3 linked regions of the Glaciimonas sp. PCH181 genome follow. The protein of the gene in region 3 interacts with the protein of the main gene of each other region in a pairwise test. Links are inferred from orthologs where the notes say so. Each region holds a gene or a part of one and is shown on either strand. Other genes may lie near its edges. The genes, in order: hfq, nusG and rho.

Region 1 (5,054 bases), on a different replicon or contig from region 3:
TGTATCAGAGATTAGCGTCGCCGCAAAAAAAAAGAAATGGCGTCGGGATAAATGACGCCATTTAATTACTACTCTGAACCCCTGATTTTGGGGTCGAGTGATTGTCGCAATGAACGACCAACCACTCCTTATCAATATTTCAACAACCACCTAAAATGTGTGGCTTACTCTTTATTTGGCAGATCCAGTTCCCGGGTTCTTGAAATACTTAAAGAACTCCGAGTTAGGATCAACCACCATCAAATCGTGACGACTCTTAAAGCTGGCCCGATAAGCCTCTAGGCTACGATAAAACTTGTAGAATTCCGGGCTCTTGCCAAATGCCTGTGCGTAAATTTGCGAAGCCTTGGCATCACCCTCACCGCGCATATTTTCTGCATCACGATAAGCTTCGGCCAAAATCACCGTCCGTTGTTTATCTGCATCAGCACGAATTTTTTCCGATTCAGCAAAACCAGTCGAGCGCAATTCATTTGCAACCCGCGCACGCTCAGATTTCATTCTGTCGTACACAGAAGCATTGATTTGATCGACATAATCAACACGCTTCAGACGCACATCAACTATATCGACACCGATTTGCTTGGCTTCCTCTTCGACTTTTTTACGCAGCGCATCCATCACTTTGCCACGCTCGCCAGAAATAACTTCACGCACTGTGCGCTTGGTAATCTCTTCGTTCAACGCCGCTTTGACAATCTGAGACATACGATCTTGGGCACGTTTCTCATCAACGCCAAAACTAACAAAATAAAGTTTAGGATCGACAATGCGCCATTTCACGTATACATCGATCAGAATATTCTTCTTTTCGGCAGTGATAAAGCGGTCTGTTTCAGGAGGATCGATAGTCAAAATCCGTTTGTCCAAAAACACAACATTTTGGAACGGTGGCGGTAATTTGAAATGCAACCCGGGTTCACTAATGACCTGCTTGACTTCACCAAAGGCAAACAAAATGCCATATTGACGCTGATCAACCACGAATACGGTTGAAAGCAGCAACGCTATAACAATAAATATACCAATTGCGAGGGATATTAAGCGATTCATTATCGTCCCTCCCGATCACGGCTCTCGCGAGACCGCGAATCATTCACCGCCTGAGCGTCGTTATCTTTCGCTGGCACTACCGGAACCGTCGCAGGACTAACTGCAGCTGTACCTGTAGACGATCCAGCACTGCCAATCGCACCGGATGCAGCAGATTGCGCAATAAGCTTGTCTAGTGGTAAATACAGCAAATTATTCCCGCTCTTAGCATCAATCATAACTTTGGTGGTATTTGCAAAAATCTGTTGCATGGTATCCAAATACATCCGGTCGCGAGTCACAGCTGGCGCTTTCTGATATTCGGTCAATACTTGCTTGAACCGCGATGCATCACCCTCAGCATTCGCAGTAACCCGGGCGCTATAAGCCTCTGCCTCTTGAAGCAAGCGAGAAGCCGCACCACGTGCCTTAGGAATCACATCATTAGCGTAAGCCTGTCCTTCATTCTTTTGACGTTCACGATCTTGCCCGGCTTTTACTGCATCGTCAAAAGCTGCCTGAACTTGCTCCGGCGGTTGCACGCCTTGCATTGTCACATTAGTGATTTGCACACCGCTCTGATAATGATCCAGAATTTGTTGCATTAATTGACTTACATCTAAAGCAACTTTTTCCCGTCCTTCATACAGGACAAAATCCATTTGGCTTTTACCAACAATTTCCCGAATGGAAGTTTCGGCGACCTGACGGACGGTTTCTTCCTGATCGCGATTTTTGAAAATCCAGTCAGCAGCACTCTTAAGTTTGTATTGCACAGCGAATTGAATATCGATGATGTTTTCATCTTCAGTCAACATCAGAGCTTCTTTTGGCTGTTTGTTTTTAGCGTTCGAGCGATAACCGACTTCGATTGTGCGAACACCGGAAACATTGACAATTTCGTGGCTTTGAATTGGATACGGCCACCGCCAGTTAAAACCGGCCATCGTCGAATGGCTGTACTTACCGAAGGTCATTACAACCCCGGTTTGACCTTCCTGAACAGTGAAAAAACCGCTCGCCAACCAGAGGAAAGCGACGATCACAGCGATCACACCAGCTCCTACGCCAGCGCTTTTTCCTGTAGGGAAACCCTTTCCTCCATCATTCGCATCACCACCACCGCCACCGCTATTTTTGTTGCCAAAAAAGCGGTTAATGCGTTGATTGAAGTCGCGCCATAACTGGTCGAGATCGGGGGGGGAATTATTCGGCTTTTTGCCGTCGTTTTGTTTGTTGTCATTTTGTGAATTACGGCCCCACTGGGGGTCATTCAACGAAAATTTGACACCAAATTTTTTTAATATAGAACCAAGCATTCGATCGTGATCCGGTATAAATAGGTTGGAATGCTCGTTAGAGGCGTTTAATAGGCGAATCTTGGGTGTTTTCAATGCCGTGCTGATCGACCCTCGCCGCGTTACTTTCCATCACAAACTCCGCAATAGCCTGACGGATTAAACCAAGCCCAGCGCCACTTTGTGCGCTAATAAAAACACGCTGGATTTTATCATACTCATTACGCTCTATTCCCGGCTCCAGCCCAGCGGCGTCAATCTTGTTCCAGACTAGAATCTGAGGAATATGATCTGCACCGATCTCTTTCAACACCAAATTAACTTGCTCAATTTGCTCTAACCGAGCCGGGCTTGCAGCGTCCACCACATGCAATAACAAGTCTGCGTGGATTGTTTCTTCCAGCGTTGCCCTAAACGCGGCGACTAGCTGATGCGGCAACTCACGAATAAAACCAACAGTATCAGAAATGACTACATTCCCAACTTCTTGGAGGTAAATTTTCCGTGAAGTAGTATCAAGGGTTGCAAACAATTGATCTGCCGCGTACACCCCAGCTTTAGATAGAGCATTGAATAACGTCGATTTTCCAGCGTTGGTGTATCCAACCAAAGAAATCGACGGTATGTTGTTGCGGCCACGCGCGCGTCGCTGCGTTGCATGCTGGCGGTGCAGTTTTTCCAACCGCCCGCGCAAAGCTTTGACGCGATCGCCCAACAAACGCCTATCAGTTTCAAGCTGCGTTTCACCAGGTCCACGCAGTCCAATACCACCTTTTTGGCGCTCCAAATGGGTCCAGCCACGTATCAACCGCGTCGCCAAATGCTGAAGTTGCGCTAACTCAACCTGAACTTTCCCCTCGTGACTTTTAGCACGTTGGGCAAAAATATCCAAAATCAAACTAGTACGATCGAGCACGCGTACTTTTAAGACACGTTCAAGATTACGTTGCTGCGCTGGAGACAGAGCATGGTTAAAGATGACGATCTCCAGCTCTTCGTCCAGCACTGCATCCGCAATTTCCTGCGCCTTGCCTGAGCCGACAAATAATGCAGCATCCGGTGCGCCACGCCTTCCCGTCAATGTGACGAGCGGAATCGCACCTGCTGACTTAGCCAGCAAGGAGAGCTCTTCCAGACCTGCGGCAAAGTCGCCTTTGCCGAAGTCCACGCCGACTAATGCGGCTCGCATCGGGGAAGTAGTGTTGCTATCCAATTAGACAGCGGTCGATTACTCTGCGTCTGCTTCAAGATTCAGCGTAACAGCGCGCGCAGGAACGACAGTTGAAATGGCATGTTTATAAACCATTTGGGTCACTGTATTACGCAGCAAAACCACATATTGATCAAAAGATTCAATATGGCCTTGAAGCTTAATACCATTTACCAGATAAATTGATACTGGAACGTGTTCTTTGCGTAAGGCGTTCAGGAACGGGTCTTGTAACAATTGCCCTTTATTACTCATGGCTACTCCACTGTGTTGTTGTGATTAGAAGTCAAGCACGCCCCGCCATATTTGACGGGACTTCGATGAATGACTCGGTGGTGTATAACGAATGTAAACGATTTCTGACAATACTGCCAACGGAAATCTATTTTAACGGACGTGCAAACGGGTTCTTACCTGACTTGAACTCGATACGTAATGGAGTCCCAATCAGTGAAAAAGTTTCACGAAAGTATTTTTCAAGATAACGTCTGTAGTTAGCATCGATTGCTTCCAGCGCGTTACCGTGAATGACAACGATAGGAGGATTCATGCCACCTTGATGCGCATAACGCAGTTTCGGACGAATCGAACCTTTGCGACGAGGCTGCTGATGCTCTACCGCTTCGAGCAATGCTCTAGTCAGTTTTGGTGTAGTCAGATTCGACATCGCAGCACCATACGCGGCGTCAACGGATTTCATCAAAGGCGCAATGCCGGTGGACTTCAATGCAGATATATAGTGAAATTTCGCGAACGAAAGAAAATTAAGCTTACGATCAAGGTCAATTTTAATTTCTTCACGTCGTTCACTGGTCAGGCCATCCCATTTATTGATACCAACCACTAACGCGCGGCCGGTTTCAAGAATAAACCCTGCAATATGGGCATCCTGCTCTGAAATATCCTGTTGCGCATCTAACAACAATAAAACGACATTTGCTTCGGAAATTGACTGTAGAGTTTTCACTACAGAAAATTTCTCAATCGCCTCAAATACTTTACCTCGCCTACGAATACCAGCGGTGTCGATCAAGGTGTAATGCGTACCATCTCGCTCAAATGGAATTTCGATAGAATCGCGTGTTGTTCCCGGCATGTCAAACGCGATTACGCGCTCTTCTCCCAGCAAGGTATTCACCAACGTCGACTTACCGACATTAGGACGACCAACAATCGCAATTTTGATACTTCTCTGATTAGTGACAAGTTCTTCGATCTCGGGCGGACGCTGAGCAAAGGCTAAATCCAGCGATTCTTCGACCAAATCAGCCACGCCATCGCCATGTGCAGCGGAGATAACGTATGGGTCACCAAGGCCTAATTCATAAAACTCTGCAGTAACGGAGGTGTACTTCATTCCCTCTGATTTATTCACAACTAACATTACCGAACGGCCTGACTTGCGCAAAAAATCGGTAATTGTTTTATCGTGTGGCGTCAAACCCTGGCGACCATCGACGATAAAAATCACGACATCGGCTTCCGCCACTGCCTGCTTGGTCTGTTTCGCCATT
Region 2 (5,107 bases), 640 kb from region 3 along the record:
CCTGCGTGGGCGCACCTTGCAATATCTTGAAGAATCGATCGCGCAATGGGTGATGTCGCGTGATGTGCTGGTTTTCATGATCCCGACGGTGAACACCAATGGCTTGGTTCATCCCAGCAGCATCCGTCTGCGTGACTATGCCAAGCATTTGGATGGTCTGGTGTTGCAAGGTGGCGCTGATGTCTCGCCGCAGAGCTACGCAGAAGCTGCAACGCGTCCTGAATGGGGAGGGGACCGGGTCCGCGATATGTATGAGCTCGAATTGCTGCATGAATTTATCGAAGCTGGCAAACCGGTTTTGGGTATTTGCCGAGGTTGTCAATTGATTAACGTGGCTTTGGGCGGTACGTTATATCAAGACATTGCGACCGATGTGCCCAGTTCAATCGCCCACGTTAACGATGAGTACGATCGCTTGCATCACGCGATTCAATTTCCTCCGGGTTCGTCGCTGGCGGGTTTGTTTCCGTCCTCCAATACAGATACGGGCAAAGAATGGGTGGTGAACTCGATACATCATCAGGCGGTGAAGGACTTGGGCCGCGATCTATCTGTCGAGGCAGTGTCAGGTGTTGACAACATCACCGAAGCGATCCGTTATCGCAAGGCACCGTTCGTGATGGGCTTGCAATGGCATCCGGAATTTCATCGGGCTGGCGGGCCAGAATTGCTGGATTGCACACCGATTCTCGACGGCTTCCTAAGAGCAGCGCGCGAAACCCGCTTCTAAATTGCTACTTGCAAATATTTTTAATTAATTTTGCGCAAGTGCTTGTCTATCTGAAAATCTTTGTAGTATAGTAGCGGGCTTGCTTCCGCTATAGCTCTGTCTAATTGATTCTGATCCTTATTTTCAGAAAATTTAGCGAAAATAGTTGACAAGTAGAAGGTGTTTCACTATAGTTTTGGGTTCCGTGCGGAGGGGTGGTCGAGTGGTTAATGGCAGCAGACTGTAAATCTGCCCTCTTGCGAGTACGCTGGTTCGAATCCAGCCCCCTCCACCACAGTCAAAAGTAGTGTTGCATGTAGTAAATGTTGCGGATGAAGAAGTGATCTCGCGGGTGTAGCTCAATGGTAGAGCAGAAGCCTTCCAAGCTTATGACGAGGGTTCGATTCCCTTCACCCGCTCCAGTTTTAGTTATACATGAGTTGCAAGTGAAATTGTTTCGCAAGTTTATAGGTTGAGCGTGTTGCTGGGAGTTGTCGGTACACGAGCAGCATAGCCCTTGTAGCTCAGTGGTAGAGCACTCCCTTGGTAAGGGAGAGGCCACGTGTTCGATCCACGTCAAGGGCACCAAGTATTCAGTCCGTTCGCAGTGCCCGATTCGGCGCGGAGCCAGCGCTGTAATTTCTTGATTAGTCAATCAGTAGTATTCAATGTAATGCAGTCGGGCGCGTGCCTGAACATTCTCATCAAATCTTTAGGAGTTCCAAGATGGCAAAGAGCAAATTTGAGCGGACCAAGCCGCACGTGAATGTGGGCACGATTGGCCACGTTGATCATGGCAAAACCACACTGACTGCAGCAATTGCGACGGTGTTGTCGAAGAAATTTGGCGGCGAAGCTAAAGGCTACGCGCAAATTGATGCGGCACCGGAAGAAAAAGCGCGTGGTATTACGATCAACACAGCGCACGTAGAATACGAAACGGCGAATCGCCACTACGCGCACGTTGACTGCCCAGGCCATGCTGACTATGTTAAAAACATGATCACTGGCGCGGCGCAAATGGACGGTGCGATTCTGGTGTGTTCGGCTGCTGATGGTCCGATGCCACAAACGCGTGAGCACATCTTGCTGGCGCGTCAAGTTGGTGTGCCATACATCATTGTGTACCTGAACAAATGCGACATGGTTGACGATGCTGAGTTGCTTGAGCTGGTCGAAATGGAAGTGCGTGAGTTATTGAGCAAGTATGAATTCCCAGGCGACGACCTGCCGATCATCCAGGGTTCAGCGAAGCTGGCACTGGAAGGCGACACAGGTCCATTGGGCGAAGAGTCGATCATGAAGTTGGCTGACGCACTGGACAGCTACATCCCGACACCAGAGCGTGCAGTTGATGGCGCGTTCTTGCTGCCAGTGGAAGATGTGTTCTCGATCTCAGGTCGCGGTACAGTGGTAACTGGTCGTATCGAGCGCGGTATTGTTAAAGTTGGCGAAGAACTGGAAATCATTGGTATTCGCGATACACAAAAAACGACTTGTACTGGCGTTGAAATGTTCCGTAAGTTGCTGGACCAAGGTCAAGCTGGCGATAACGTTGGTGTTCTGTTGCGCGGTACGAAGCGTGAAGATGTTGAGCGGGGTCAAGTTCTGGCGAAACCAGGTACGATCAAGCCACACAAGCATTTCACAGGCGAGATCTATGTTCTGTCGAAAGACGAAGGCGGCCGTCATACACCTTTCTTCAACAACTATCGTCCACAGTTCTACTTCCGTACGACGGATGTAACTGGTTCGATCGCGTTGCCAGAAGGTAAAGAAATGGTGATGCCAGGCGATAACGTTTCGATCACAGTGATGCTGATCAACCCAATCGCGATGGAAGAAGGCTTGCGCTTCGCTATTCGTGAAGGTGGTCGTACTGTTGGCGCGGGTGTTGTTGCTAAAATCCTGCCTGACGCGTAATTTATTGGTTTTACACGCCGCAATTTTGGATTTATCCTGATTGCGGCGTTGATGTCTGAGTGGTAGTAGAAGTGAAGTAGTTAATAAAAGTGTTGTTTCGAGTTAAATAAGCCAAGTAACTTGATTAAGTCTTAAGCGTTAGGGGTGTAGCTCAATTGGCAGAGCGCCGGTCTCCAAAACCGGAGGTTGGGGGTTCGATGCCCTCCGCCCCTGCCACCGATTCAGGTGTAGGGTACTGAAAGTATAAATCCACGTATGTCTAACCACCCTGTGCAAACTGTCAGCCCGTCAGGCGACAAGCTCAAAGTAGTATTGGCAGTTTTAGCTGTCGTTGCCGGCATAGTCGGCTTTTATTTTTTGTCGGACAAGCCAAGCTTGGTACGTGCAAGTGTTCTAGTCGCCGGTTTGATCGTTGCGATTGCATTAGCGTGGACCTCGACTCAAGGCAGAGAATTTCTAAGTTTCGCCAAGGAAGCTATCCGCGAAACTAAAAAGGTGGTCTGGCCTACCCGCAAAGAAGCGATGCAAATTACTGCCATTGTTTTTGTCTTTGTGTTGGTAATGGCGATTTTCCTGTGGGGAACCGACAAGCTCCTTGAAGTTTTATTGTACGACGTGATTTTGGGTTGGAAATAATAATGAGCGAAAGCACACAAGACGACGCACAAGCAACGCCGGTCGAAGTAACGACGCCGGCGTCTGCGCCTATGGGCAAGAAGCGCTGGTATGTTGTGCACGCCTATTCTGGCATGGAAAAAAGCGTGATGCGTGCGCTCACCGAGCGTGCTGAACGTGCCGGTATGCAAGATCAGTTTGGTCAAATTTTAGTCCCTACTGAAGAAGTGATTGAAGTTAAGAATGGTCAAAAGTCAGTAACTGAGCGTCGTTTCTTCCCAGGCTATGTTCTGGTTGAGATGGAAATGACGGATGAAACATGGCATCTGGTCAAAAATACAAATAAAGTCACCGGTTTCATCGGCGGCAAGTCAAATAAGCCTACGCCGATTCCGCAGCATGAAGTCGATAAAATCATGCAGCAAATGCAAGATGGTGTCGAGAAGCCGCGTCCGAAAGTATTGTACGAAGTGGGTGAATTGGTCCGCATCAAAGATGGTCCTTTCACCGATTTCAACGGTAACGTCGAAGAAGTGAACTACGAAAAATCGCGCGTGCGCGTGACGGTAACCATCTTCGGTCGTGCAACACCGGTTGAGTTGGAATTTGGCCAGGTTGAAAAAGTCTAAATTTTTCGTTATCAGGTTGTATTTAGATAACGCGATTTTTTGTAATAAAGCGCCCGGCGGAGCGCGGTAGGTTCGAAGAACTTATTAATTCGCTGTTATTAGTAAGAGAGGAGCCCAATTAACTCAGCAATGAGTGAACAGGCGCTAACACTCAATCAACGTAGGAGCCATCATGGCAAAGAAAATCATTGGTTTTATCAAGCTGCAAGTTCCAGCAGGTAAAGCAAACCCATCCCCTCCGATCGGTCCAGCACTGGGTCAACGCGGTCTTAACATCATGGAATTCTGTAAGGCATTTAATGCCCAGACTCAAGGCGTTGAGCCAGGTCTGCCAATTCCAGTTGTGATTACTGCATTTGCAGATAAGTCTTTCACTTTTGTGATGAAGACTCCTCCTGCAACTATTTTGATCAAAAAAGCTGCTGGTATCACTAAGGGTTCGGCTAAGCCGCATACCGATAAAGTCGGTTCGATCACTCGCCAACAAGCAGAAGATATCGCTACACAGAAGAAGCCCGACCTTACTGGTGCTGATCTGGAAGCTGCCGTGCGTACCATCGCCGGTTCCGCTCGTTCAATGGGCATCACGGTGGAGGGTCTGTAATGGCTAAGTTAACAAAACGCGTAAAAGCAATTAAAGCAAAAGTTGATCGTACTAAGGCTTATCCATTCGATAACGCTATTGTATTGATCAAAGAATGCGCAACTGCCAAGTTCAATGAGTCTATCGATGTGTCCGTTCAATTGGGCGTAGATGCTAAGAAATCGGATCAAGTTGTTCGTGGCTCGGTAGTGTTGCCAGCTGGTACAGGTAAGAGCGTCCGTGTTGCAGTTTTTGCATCAGGTGAAAAAGCTGAACAGGCAAAAGCAGCTGGTGCAGATGTCGTGGGTATGGAAGATCTGGCTGAGCAAATTAAAGCCGGTAACATGCCTTTTGATATCGTTATCGCGTCGCCAGATACTATGCGTATCGTTGGTACTCTGGGTCAAATCCTGGGACCACGTGGTTTGATGCCTAACCCGAAGGTCGGAACTGTTACCCCTGACGTTGCTACTGCAGTTAAAAATGCAAAAGCTGGTCAAGTGCAATACCGTACTGACAAAGGCGGTATTATTCACGCCACTATCGGTCGTAAATCGTTCAGCGATGCTGAATTGAAATCGAATTTGTTGGCACTTATCGATGCGCTGAGCAAAGCTAAACCAGCAACCAGCAAAGGTGTTTACCTGC
Region 3 (5,138 bases):
CAAAATTGTCGGTAGCCAATCGTCACTTCGTCGGTCGCCATGCTTCTTGACCCGATTGTCGATCACTTGCCAAGGTGGAAAACACGCGATTATACAGTAAAACTGCAATTGAATCAGTGGTTTACGCATGGCGCTTTGTTGTCTGACTGGCAAAAGTATTACCAGTCAGACTATTCTGCATAGGCCGGTTAGCGTCAGGCAGGTGCTTTTATAGCGGTTGTTTGTTGATTACCGCTTTTACGGTAAAGCACCAGCGTGGCAATCAGGCCGCAAACAGCTGCAAAGCTCATCCACAAACCTGGCGCTGCTTTGTTTCCGGTAAATTCGATCAATCCGGTCGCAATGGCTGGGGTAAAGCCACCAAAAATCGCCGTTGCCAGACTGTAGGCTAAGGAAAAGCCGACAGTACGCACATCCACCGGCATCACTTCTGTTAATGCAACGACCATCGCGCCGTTATAACTGGAATATAAGAATGACAACCATAGTTCAACAATCAGCATGCGATTGAAGCTTGGTTCTGACACTAACCAGGATAACGCCGGATAAGCGCTCAGGATCGTGAGGATCGTAAATATCAGTAACAGTGGGCGACGACCGACGCGGTCAGATAACGCTCCCATGACCGGCAGCCAGATAAAGTTGGAGATACCGACGCAAAAGGTCACGATCAATGCGTCAGTCGTCGTGAGTTTCAAGACCGTTTTGCCGAATGTCGGTGTGTATACGGTGATGAGGTAGAAAGAAACGGTTGTCATAGACACCAGCATCATGCCAGCGATTACCAAGCCCCAATTGTCAACCATGGAGCGCATGATCTGACGCATATTTGGTTTATGTTTGCGGGCGAGAAATTCTTCTGTTTCTTGCAACGAACTACGAATAATGAACAATACCGGCACGATCATGCAGCCGATAAAGAAAGGAATGCGCCATCCCCAATCAGCGATTTGCGCTGGTGCCAGATTGACCTGAAGGCCATAGCCAAGCGCAGCTGCCACAATAATGGCGACTTGCTGACTTGCCGATTGCCAGCTCACATAAAATCCTTTGTGGCCCGGCGTTGCCATTTCTGACAGATAAACAGACACGCCGCCCAGCTCAACACCGGCTGAGAAGCCTTGTAGCAAACGACCGGTTAAGACCAGAAACGGTGCCAGATAGCCGATGGTGGCATAGCCCGGTACAAAGGCGATCAGCATCGTGCCGATTGCCATTAATGCCAGTGTCACGATCAAACCTTTGCGGCGACCGATGCGATCGACATACGCGCCTAGAATAATCGCGCCTAAAGGTCGCATTAAAAAACCTGCGCCAAAGGTCATGAAAGTCAGCATCAGGGACGCGAATTCATTGCTTGCAGGGAAGAAGGTTTTGGCGATATGTGTGGCGTAGAATCCAAACAGGAAGAAGTCAAACATCTCCATGAAGTTGCCGCTGGTAACGCGCAAAACGGTACCGAATTTTGATTGACTGGACTTGGTGGTTGTCATGGTTTTATTTCCGCCAGAATTTGAGGTTCGCAAGAATAGCACTTAATTGGGATTTATCTCGGGGCGTTGTCAATACGTCAGAGTTGTTGGATTATTCCTATCTTCATCAGGTATAAATTTTATGCCATATGCAAGTCAGCAAGGATGCCGGAGAGAACTTGCGAGGTTTTTTGTTTATTCTTTCAGCGTTTTTAACGCTCCATAATTTTGTTCTCATGGCGTGCTTATGTCCATAGCCAATCGAAAATTGCGCGTCTGCACTGGTCGTGTGCGACCGATGGACACTGTCCGAAGTTTCAAACTAACGTCTATTTTTCCGTATATTTTTTTGCTGTGCTGCACAAAAAAAGTCTGACGTGCTTGCGCAGGTCAGACTTTTTTGTAGCTCAATTCAGCGACTTCTTACCGCAATCGCCTATTTTCAATCATTCAATCAATTACCGCGCCGCATCATATCGAAAAACTCCAGATTGGTCTTGGTAGATTTGATTTTGTCGAGGATGAACTCCATCGCTTCGATTTCATCCATGCTGTACAGCAGTTTGCGCAGCACCCAGATTTTTTGCAGTTGATCAGGCTTGATCAGTAATTCTTCGCGACGTGTACCGGATTTGTTCAAGTTGATCGCTGGATAGACGCGCTTTTCTGCAAGGCGACGTTCCAGATGGACCTCCATATTACCGGTCCCTTTAAATTCTTCGTAAATCACGTCATCCATACGGCTACCGGTTTCAATCAGCGCTGTAGCGATGATGGTCAACGAGCCGCCTTCTTCGATGTTACGGGCCGCGCCGAAGAAGCGTTTTGGACGTTGTAGCGCATTTGCATCTACACCACCGGTCAGTACCTTGCCGGAAGCAGGGATCACGGTATTGTAAGCACGTGCCAGACGGGTGATGGAATCCAGCAGGATCACGACGTCTTTTTTCATTTCGACCAGACGCTTAGCTTTTTCCAGCACCATTTCGGCGACTTGGACGTGGCGGGTAGCGGGCTCATCGAATGTCGATGCGACTACTTCACCGCGCACTGAGCGCTGCATTTCGGTTACTTCTTCAGGACGTTCGTCGATCAACAGGACGATCATCACAGTATCAGGATGGTTGGTCGTGATCGCATGCGCAATGTGTTGCAGCATGACGGATTTACCAGATTTTGGGGATGCTACCAGCAGACCGCGCTGGCCTTTGCCGATTGGCGCGATCATGTCGATGATGCGGCCGGTGATGTTTTCTTCGCCGCGCATGTCGCGTTCGAGCGGCAGCGGTTTGTTCGGATGCAGGGGCGTCAGGTTCTCAAACAGGATGCGGTGTTTCGATGCTTCCGGTGATTCGCCGTTGACCTTGTCAACTTTGACCAGGGCGAAATAGCGTTCGCCGTCTTTCGGGGTGCGGACTTCACCTTCAATTGAATCGCCAGTATGCAAGTTGAAACGGCGGATTTGTGAAGGTGAGATATAAATGTCGTCGGTGGACGCCATATAACTGGCGTCGGGCGAGCGCAGGAAGCCAAAGCCATCAGGCAAAACTTCAAGAGCGCCATCGCCAAAAATTTGTTCTCCTGATTTCGCGCGTTTCTTGAGAATGGCGAACATCAGTTCTTGTTTGCGCAAGCGCGCGGCGTTATCGATGTCGAGGCCGATTGCCATTTCTAGCAGGGCGGAGACGTGTAGCGCCTTTAGTTCAGATAAATGCATAGTTATGAGTGTCCCGGGGTGGGAATTGTCTGGTGGGGGAGGGGACTACGTGGTGTGAGTAGCTTACTTGTACGGTGTCGTCTAAAAATTATAGGCGACGATGCGGGCGCACCGTCGCGTTTGTTCGCAGTTTACATCAGATACATCAAATATTGCTATCGATGAACGAGGTTAGCTGGCCTTTTGCCAACGCGCCTACTTTTTGAGCGGCTGCAACGCCGTTTTTAAACAAGATCAATGTCGGGATGCCGCGAATACCAAATTTGGCAGGTACTGCCTGATTAGCATCAACGTCCATCTTGGCGATCAGGATTTTGCCGTCGTATTCTTTGGCGACTTCTTCCAGGATCGGGGCAATCATTTTACAAGGACCACACCATTCGGCCCAAAAATCGACCAATACTGGTTTGTCGGATTTAAGTACATCTGCTTCAAAAGATGCGTCGGTAATATGTTTAATGTTTTCGCTCATGGTTTCCTCGGGTAGAGGGAAAAAGAATTAATGTGTGCCAAGACAACTTATCCGAATACCTGGGTGGCTGTCTGCGGCGGGTCCCTATTCTAATAAATAAGTGGGGATGCCGTACGAGACTTCAAGTTTTGCGGGTGTGATAAGAGGTGTTGCGGCGGGATGTTCGTTAAATAATAACCGATTTTAATAAAAAGGGGAGACAGTGTTCTTATTTTTTACCTATTTACGCCGATTGCTCGCATAAAATACTAAGCGCCTGTTGCAAAAAGAGTCGTCCAACAGGCCGATTGTAGTGCTCCTGGCATGATCCATATCCCTATTTCATGAGTAATATGCCGAATAAGTCTCTTTTCAAGTCCCAATTTCAGTCCTTATCGTTATCGCCTTCCAATACTTTTTGGCCCGAGGTAGCCGCTGCTTTGTCGCGTGTCTGTCGCGAAAGCGGTGGTGAGAATACGCGCGATCTTTCCAGTTGGCGCGTGATTGTGCCGGCGTATGTGCACGCCACATTATTGAAAGATGCGCTGGCGACGGCTTTACCCGGCGCCGGCACATTTATTCCGCCGCGTATCAATACCTTATCGGCACTGTTGCAAACCTTGCCGCCAGCGCCAAACGCGCCAACTGCCAGTGCCAGCAGTGAACGGTTGATGCGCTTGTATTCTGAATTGCGCCAACATGCGTGGTTGAAAAAAATATTTAGTGCGCGTCGCAACACTGATTTGCTACCGCTGGCGCAAACGCTGCTGGCATTGTCGGATGAGTTGACGCAGGCATTGTTGCCATCGATACGGGCGACCGGGGACATAGATCAGCGCTGGGAAGCCGCGCTAGAACAATTGACGCCAAGCGCCCGTCAGCTGCTGTCTGACGAGACGCAACTGGTATGGTCGATCTGGAAGAGTCAGCTGGATGGCGATGATGCGATGGCGGTGCGTTTCGATCAAATGCTGCAATTTGCGGAGCAAGCCAATTCACCGCTGGCATGGATCAGCTCAGTCGAACCCGAGCCGATGGAACGTGCTTTTCTAGAAGCCTACGCAAAGACGCAGCCGGTCTTACTGATTATACTGGATTGGCAGCCCGAGAATATCGCCACAGCCTATGCTGCCGCGTGGCCAGAGCTAATTGATGCGCCAGACGCAGCACAGAGCGGCCATCAAGCGCCTGTTGATGATTTATTTGCGGCCCCAGCATTTAATGTCAGGCAGCCATCCAGCCTCGCCTTGTGTGCTACTCACAGCATCGAAGACGAAGCCGTGCAGGGTGCGCAGACCATTCTTGACTGGCTGCAAGCTGGCAAAAACAAGCTAGCGATTGTGGCGCAGGATCGGGTTGTTGCGCGACGGATACGCGCTTTGCTAGAACGTGCGCAAGTCCACGTTGCCGATGAAACCGGCTGGAAATTATCGACCACGCGCGCAGCATCTGCGATTGCGGCATGGTTTGACGTTGTCACGCAACGTGGCGAAACGAC

The links.
Region 1: the proteins of rho (region 3) and hfq interact in binary tests that used the Escherichia coli proteins (3 or more experiments, as listed by UniProt). The link is inferred for Glaciimonas sp. PCH181 from one-to-one orthologs.
Region 2: the proteins of rho (region 3) and nusG interact in binary tests that used the Escherichia coli proteins (3 or more experiments, as listed by UniProt). The link is inferred for Glaciimonas sp. PCH181 from one-to-one orthologs.

What each region holds. Positions count from the first base shown.
Region 1 is NZ_PYFP01000001.1:1,734,758-1,739,811, forward strand. The notes cover bases 2,178-5,028. They hold hfq (RNA chaperone Hfq), read right to left. Parts: upstream 3,796-5,028; coding sequence 3,559-3,795; downstream 2,178-3,558. Other genes in these bases: hflK (FtsH protease activity modulator HflK), read right to left, coding at 2,178-2,351; hflX (GTPase HflX), read right to left, coding at 2,389-3,519; der (ribosome biogenesis GTPase Der), read right to left, coding at 3,923-5,028. Also shown: protease modulator HflC, read right to left, coding at 172-1,053; more of hflK, read right to left, coding at 1,053-2,177; more of der, read right to left, coding at 5,029-5,054. UniProt on the Escherichia coli protein: RNA chaperone that binds small regulatory RNA (sRNAs) and mRNAs to facilitate mRNA translational regulation in response to envelope stress, environmental stress and changes in metabolite concentrations.
Region 2 is NZ_PYFP01000002.1:896,476-901,582, reverse strand. The notes cover bases 2,204-5,107. They hold nusG (transcription termination/antitermination protein NusG), read left to right. Parts: upstream 2,204-3,339; coding sequence 3,340-3,876; downstream 3,877-5,107. Other genes in these bases: rplA (50S ribosomal protein L1), read left to right, coding at 4,480-5,107; rplK (50S ribosomal protein L11), read left to right, coding at 4,049-4,480; secE (preprotein translocase subunit SecE), read left to right, coding at 2,888-3,268; tuf (elongation factor Tu), read left to right, coding at 2,204-2,632. Outside these bases: C7W93_RS17255 (gamma-glutamyl-gamma-aminobutyrate hydrolase family protein), read left to right, coding at 1-730; more of tuf, read left to right, coding at 1,436-2,203. UniProt on the Escherichia coli protein: Part of the processive rRNA transcription and antitermination complex (rrnTAC). The complex forms an RNA-chaperone ring around the RNA exit tunnel of RNA polymerase (RNAP).
Region 3 is NZ_PYFP01000002.1:255,056-260,193, reverse strand. Bases 1,059-3,993 are described here. They hold rho (transcription termination factor Rho), read right to left. Parts: upstream 3,190-3,993; coding sequence 1,927-3,189; downstream 1,059-1,926. Other genes in these bases: trxA (thioredoxin TrxA), read right to left, coding at 3,335-3,661; C7W93_RS14205 (MFS transporter), read right to left, coding at 1,059-1,493. In the rest of the region: more of C7W93_RS14205, read right to left, coding at 195-1,058; C7W93_RS14190 (PD-(D/E)XK nuclease family protein), read left to right, coding at 3,994-5,138. UniProt on the Escherichia coli protein: Facilitates transcription termination by a mechanism that involves Rho binding to the nascent RNA, activation of Rho's RNA-dependent ATPase activity, and release of the mRNA from the DNA template.